DNA from 3 places in the Sphingomonas sp. FW306-1B-B10E genome. Region 3 is predicted to be linked to each of the others. Evidence: riboswitches for the same ligand, from Rfam matches in the RefSeq annotation. Region 3 holds a riboswitch; each other region holds the start of a gene.

What was found. A riboswitch is a leader RNA that binds a small molecule or an ion and turns the genes downstream of it on or off. The one in region 3 is predicted to bind cobalamin.
Region 1: another riboswitch for cobalamin. It lies ahead of metE (5-methyltetrahydropteroyltriglutamate--homocysteine S-methyltransferase); the one in region 3 lies ahead of AC3WJI_RS10740 (acyl-CoA thioesterase).
Region 2: another riboswitch for cobalamin. It lies ahead of AC3WJI_RS08305 (TonB-dependent receptor plug domain-containing protein); the one in region 3 lies ahead of AC3WJI_RS10740 (acyl-CoA thioesterase).

What each region holds. Positions count from the first base shown of each region.
Region 1 covers NZ_JBYSXG010000025.1:51,067-53,260, forward strand. The annotation lists gene putA (trifunctional transcriptional regulator/proline dehydrogenase/L-glutamate gamma-semialdehyde dehydrogenase) at 1-563, shown strand, start outside; cobalamin riboswitch at 631-818, shown strand; gene metE (5-methyltetrahydropteroyltriglutamate--homocysteine S-methyltransferase) at 924-2,194, shown strand, end outside.
Region 2 covers NZ_JBYSXG010000016.1:3,904-6,097, forward strand. The annotation lists gene AC3WJI_RS08305 (TonB-dependent receptor plug domain-containing protein) at 1-722, opposite strand, end outside; cobalamin riboswitch at 838-1,025, opposite strand; gene AC3WJI_RS08310 (methyl-accepting chemotaxis protein) at 1,131-2,194, shown strand, end outside.
Region 3 covers NZ_JBYSXG010000023.1:5-2,198, forward strand. The annotation lists gene AC3WJI_RS10740 (acyl-CoA thioesterase) at 82-852, opposite strand; cobalamin riboswitch at 961-1,161, opposite strand; gene AC3WJI_RS10745 (hypothetical protein) at 1,196-1,453, opposite strand; gene AC3WJI_RS10750 (hypothetical protein) at 1,507-2,194, opposite strand, start outside.

The DNA.
Region 1 (2,194 bases), on a different contig from region 3:
GCGGCGAGGCGGTGGTCGATCCGGCGCTGACCGATCTCGCCGCTTGGCTGGACCAAGCGGGCGAGAAGCAGGCGGCGATGCTTGCGTTGCAGCTCGATGCGTCCTCGCCGCTCGGCCGCGAAGTCGAGCTTCCGGGGCCGGTGGGCGAGCGCAACGTCTACGCGCTGCATCCGCGCGGCACGATCCTGCTTGCACCGGAGAGCCGGGAAGGGCTGTTCCACCAACTCGCCGCCACGCTGGCGACGGGCAACGATGCGGTGGTCGAGGCCGACGCCGGTCTGACCGCCGTTCTGGCGGAGCTGCCGCCGAGCGTGCGCGCCCGGATCCAGAGCGATGCCGGCGAGGTTTCGGCGGCGCTGGTCGAGGGCGACGCGGACCGGGTGACCGAATTGCTGCAGGCTCTCGCGACGAAGCCGGGGCCGATCGTCCCGGTCCAGGCGGCGGCGAGCGCGGCGCTGACCGAGGCGGATGCCTATAGCCTCACCCTGCTGGTCGAGGAGGTTTCGATCTCGATCAACACCACCGCGGCGGGCGGCAATGCCAGCCTGATGATGCTCGGCTGACGCATCATATAAAGATTTCTTTATATGATGCTTGACTGCCCCGCGGGTCGGTGCGATCTGGAGAGGGTCAAGGTTCTTCGTCCGGGGCTCGCCCTGCGTCGGAGCTAAGACGGGAAGCCGGTGCGATGCCGGCGCTGCCCCCGCAACTGTAAGCGGCGAGCTGCGGTCCAACCATGTCACTGGGGCTTGCCCCGGGAAGACGGACCGCCGCGCTGACCCGCGAGCCAGGAGACCTGCCTTCGACGAGATAACGTCCACCGGCGGGGTGCCCGGATTGGCCGCTTGCGTGCCGGCCGGTTCCCGGGTTGCGTGCGCGTGCGTCTGGTCTCGGCGCTTCGCCTCTCTTCGGGGTTGAAGAAGATGACCACTACCGTTGCTACCTTGGGATTTCCGCGCATCGGCCCGCGGCGCGAACTGAAGCACGCGCTCGAAGCGCATTGGGCAGGGAAGTCTAGCGAGGCCGAGTTGCTCGAGGCAGGTGCGGGGCTGCGCACCGCCGCCTGGGCGCGGCAGAAGGCGCTCGGCGCCGACTGGCTGCCCTCGAACGACTTCTCGTTCTACGATCATGTCCTCGATACCAGCATCATGCTCGGGGCGATCCCCGAGCGCTACCGCAGCGCCGACGGCGAGGCGGGCCTGGCGACCTATTTCGCGATGGCGCGCGGCACCACCGGGGATACCGGATGCAGCCATGGCAGCGTCACGGCGTGCGAGATGACCAAGTGGTTCGACACCAATTATCACTATCTCGTCCCCGAACTCGCTGAGGGGCAGAAGCTCGCGCTCAACCGGCTCAAGGTGGTCGACGAGTATCGCGAGGCCAAGGTGCAGGGCTATGACACGCGGCCGGTGCTGCTCGGGCCGGTGACGTGGCTGAGCCTCGCCAAGGGACGCGGAGTCGATCCGTTCGACTATCTCGATGAAGTGCTCGGGCTCTATGCCGCGATCCTGGGCCAGCTCGCCCATGCCGGCGCCGAATGGGTGCAGATCGACGAGCCGGTGCTGGTGCTCGACCTCGACGACAAGCAGCGTCGCGCGCTGACCCGGGCCTATGCCAAGCTGTCGCGCTCGGGACCCAAACTGATGCTCGCGACCTATTTCGGCGGGCTGGGCGACAATCTCTCCTTCGCCGCGGCGTTGCCGGTGGCGGGACTGCATGTCGACCTCGTTCGCGCGCTCGAGCAGCTTGATCCGTTGCTCAAGGCCGCGCCCAAGTCGCTGCTGCTCTCGCTCGGGGTGGTTGATGGGCGCAACGTCTGGCGCGCCGATCTCGAGGCACTGCTCGACCGGATCGAGCCGATCGCGGCGACTCGCGACCTGGTGCTCGCGCCGTCCTGCTCGCTGCTTCACGTGCCGGTCGACCTCGCGCTCGAGAAGAAGCTCGGCGAGGTGGCCGAATGGCTGGCCTTCGCCGTGCAGAAGGTCGAGGAGCTGGCGGTGCTCAAGCGGGCGATCAACGAAGGGCGGGACAGCGTGGCCGCCGAGCTTGCGGCGTCGGCCAAGGCCAATGCGAGCCGGCGGGCGTCGCCATTGGTCCACAACCCGGCGGTCGCGGCGCGGACCGCGGCGGTGACCGATGCGATGATCGAGCGCCAGGCGGATATCGCCGAGCGCGCAGCGGCGCAGGCGGC
Region 2 (2,194 bases), on a different contig from region 3:
CGCGAATTGGCGTAGTAGCCGCGCAGGTCGACGCCAAAGCCCGGCGCGAATTCGGCGCGAAGCCGGCCGCTGGCATTATATTGGCGATAACCGTCGGCCTCGGTGCCGACCGCAGCCTGCGAGACGCCGTCGGTGCGGAAATAGCCGCCGGTCAGCGCACCTTGCAGCGTGTCGTTACCGGCCGCGACGGCAGCGTTGGCCGAGACCTGGTCGGCATAGCCATATTCGGCATTGGCGCGCGCAGTGACGCCATCGACCGGCGCCTGAGTGACGATATTGACGACCCCGCCCAGCGCCTGGCTTCCCCAGATCACCGAATTGGGGCCGCGCAGCACTTCGACGCGCTGGATCGCGCTGGTAAGCGCATTGCCGAAGTCGAAGGCTCCAGCCGGAGCGGAAGGATCGTTGGCGCGCACCCCGTCGATCAGCACGAGCGTCTGCGCGTCCTCGGCACCACGGATGCGCACCGCAGTGACGCCGCCGGGGCCGCCGTTGCGCGTCGAGGTGATTCCGGCGGTGGTGGCGAGCAGGTCGGCCAGCGAGACGGTCTGGCGCGTCTCGATCGTCGCGCGGTCGAGCACGGTGATCGAGCGGCCGGTGGTCTCGGCCTCCTGCTCGACGCCCGAGGCGACGACGACGACCTCGTCGTCGCCCGCCTGGGCATGCGCCGCGGCCGGCAGCAGCGCGGCGGAGGCGAAGAGAAACAGCTTGAACTTGGTCACGGCAAAGACACCTTCATCTGGGGTCGTCTCGCCGAAATGGCGCGGCGACCCGGTTAACGGTGTCGCTCACGCGAGGGGCATGCCCTCGTTCGCCCGGTGCACCCCGCCCGCGCAAAGGAATCGACTGTGGCGGGCAGGTCTCCTGGCTCCCGGGTCATTACGTGTGCGCCGCCTTCCCGGAAGAAACTCCAGTGGCATGATGACGCGTACGCTCGCCGGTTACAGTTGCGGGGGCAGCCTCGGGTTCGAACCGAGTTCCCATTTTCATCCCCTGTCGGGGACACCCGTCACGGCCGCGCCTCTACGCCCAGCGTGCGTTCGCTGCAACTGCGAAAAAACAGGGATTGTCACGCCAGTGTAATCAACTGTGAAGTTGGTCTTTACCAACGGCGCCCTAGTGCCGGGGGCATGAAGGTCGCACAACTTCCCCTGCAGTCGGACCCGAATCCGGGCTGGCTCACCGGCATCGAAGCCGATCCGCCCTGGCTGACGCTCGACGATTCGCTGTTCAAGGCAGTCGAGCAGTTCAATTCGGACATCGACCTGCGGCTGATGCCTGTGGTCGACGCCGCGCACCGCCCGATCGGCGCGATCTTCGAGAAGGACGTGCGGCGGCTGCTGCTCAATCCGTTCGGCCATGCGCTGCTGCGCAACCCCTATTTCGGGCACGGCGTGGTGCGCCACGTCCGGCCGTGCCCGGTGGCCGAGATCGCCGCCGATGTCGGCACGCTGATCCGCACCTATCGCGCCGCCAATGGCAGCGAGGGTATGATCCTCACCCGGAACGGCCGGCTGGCGGCGGTGATCGGCAATCGCCGCCTGCTCCACCTCGCCGCCGAGTATGAGCGCAGCACCGCCGCCACTCGCGTAGCGCGCGCCGAGCGGATCGAGCGCGCCAGCGAACGCTTCGAGGGACAGGTCGCCTCGCTCGCCCGCGCGCTCGGCGACTTGTCGGCGCAAGTGCAGGGCAGCGCGGCGTCGAGCGCCGATCGCGCCGCCGAAGTCGGCAGCCGCGCGGTCGCGGTCGCCTCGGCGGCCTCGCAGACCAGCGACAATATGCGCGAGATCGCCGCGCGCGGGCGCGAGCTCGCCCAGGCGCTCGAGCGTGTCGAGGGCGATACCGAGGCGGCCGAGCGCGCCGCCAGCCAGGTCTCGGCGCTGGTCCGTGCCGGCAGCGCGCGGACCCGCGAGCTGGGCCGTACCGCGCAGACGATCGACTCGGTAATCGAGCTGATCACCGACATTGCCGGGCAGGTGAACCTGCTCGCGCTCAATGCCACGATCGAGGCGGCGCGCGCGGGCGAGGCGGGGCGCGGCTTCACCGTCGTCGCCAATGAAGTCAAGCAGCTGTCGAACCAGACGGGGCTCGCCGCGGGCAGGATCGCGTCGCATGTCGACGAGATCCGGCGCGGGATCGACGAGGTCACGCTCGGCTGCGAGCAGGTCGAGGACGCGATCGCCGCGATGGTCGA
Region 3 (2,194 bases):
GCCTGGCATCGGAGCGTCGAGCTACGCTTGCCGCTACCCACCCCTAACCCCCCCCCTTTCAGGGAGGGGGAAAGTTGAATTCTAGCCCTGGCGCCGATCCCAGGGCTTGGGGCGTCCCTCGCCATCGACCGCGACCATGGTGAAGGCCGCGGTGGCCGAGCGGCGGCGGTTGCCGGTCATCAGGTCTTCCGCCCAGAGTTCGACGCCGATGCGCAGCGATGTCCGTCCGGTCATCTGCACGCGTGCCGCCAGTTCGACCATCTCGCCCGCGCGGATCGGCGAGACGAAATCGATACGATCCGACGCTGCCATCACCATCACCGCCCGGGCATGACGCGATGCCGCGATGAATGCCGCCTTGCCCATCATCTTGAGCGCATCCCCGCCGTAGAGCGTGCCGTAATGATTGGTCTGCGGCGGGAAGACCATTTCGACCATGCGCAGCACATCGTCGGACTGCGGCGCGGCGCCCGACGCCGGCACAGGCGGCAGCGGCAGGCGCGTTGCGGGACCTTTGACCGCGACGAGCGTGAAGCGGCCGCGGGTGCACAGCCGCCGTTCGCCCGATACCGGGCCCTCGGCGATCAGCTCGACTTCGACATCGAGCGAGGATCTCCCCACGCGCACGACGCGTCCGCTTGCTTCGACCATGTCCCCGGCGCGCGCGGGGGCGGCGAAATCGATCTTTTCGGACGCTGCGGTGACGAAGGGGGCCCGTCCGTGGCGCGTCGCGGCCAGGAACGCCACCTTGTCCATATGCGCCAGCGCGGCGCCGCCGAACAACGTCCCGTGGTGATTGGTGTCGCCGGGAAATACCATGTCGATCAGGCGGATGGGAGTGGCGTCGGTCACGTGCTGCTTGCCTTCGATGAGGCGGGACGGACAGGCGCGAGACCGTTAGCGCAGCCGGCGGGACCGGCCACGACGGGGCAAGCGGCCGAACCGGGCACCCCGCCGGTGGACGTTATCGCATCGGAGGCAGGTCTCCTGGCTCACGGATCGACGCGGACGGTCTGGCCTTCCCGGTGACGCGCACCAGTGACACGCAATGACCGCCACTCACCGCTTACAGTTGCGGGGGCAGCGCCGGCTTCGCACCGGCTTCCCATCTTCGCTCCACCGTGCGCGAGCACGACGGAGAACCTCGACGCCTTGCCTTCGCGTCAGCGCGGAGCGCCGTCAAGCGGCGCGCACTCTATTCGGCGTCGTTGGCGAGCAAATCCATGAAGTTGCGCGCGGCTTCGCGGTCCACTTCGTCCTCGAACGCAATGTCGAGATCGGGGGCGTTGCCGAGAATGTGGAGCAGCGCCCAGAGAGCGAAGCGGCGGTTGCGGTCGGTCTCGAGCCCGAGATCGACGCGGATGCGCTCGGTGCCCTCGGCGAGCGCGTCGGGGCTCAGCGTGGCGGGGTCGGCGCTGCCGAAATAGCGGCGAAGCTGATCGTCAAAGTCCATAAGGCATGCCTATGCCCCTGCGCGCAGGACGCAAGCCCCTGCGATCGCGGCGTTCAACCGACGGTGGCGTGAAGGAAGCTCTGCCACAGCGCGGTCTTGCCGACGCTCACGCGGAACAGTTGGGTGGCGAGGAGGAAGCCGCCGCCGGCGAGCGTCGCCGGATGCACGCGGCCACGCTGGCGCAGATCGAAGGCGACGAGGGCGAGCAGGAACAGATCGGACAGCAAGATGCCGCCGATCGGCGGGGTGACCGCGCTCGTCGTCATCCGCGTGATCCGCGCCAGCGGCGTGGTGGTGAGCGCGACGGTGGCGAGCAGCATCAGCCGCTTGTGGTGCATCGGGCGCCGCCGCATCGCGATGGCTGCGGCGCAGAGGCCCGCGAAGGCCGTGATCGCGCCGAGCGGGAAGATCACCGGCGGGCCGCGGTGCGCGACGGCGTGGAGGTTGACGCGGGCGAGCGTGATCGCGGTCACCACGCCGAGCACGAACACGCCGATGGCGAGCGCTGCGCCCGCAAGCCCGATCCGGCGGTGCAGGCGGACGTTGCCGGCGCCGACCAGCCAGGTTTGCCCCGCGTACAAGAGCATCCAGGCGCTGAACACAATGCCGTGAAGGTGGAGGAGCGGGCCCAGAGCCGGCGCGGCGGTGAAGTAGGAGAAATAATAGCTCGGCGCGAAGCCCAGCAGGGTCACCAGGATCATCGCGATCGCGGCACCGCCGAAGAACGCCCGATCGGGGTTC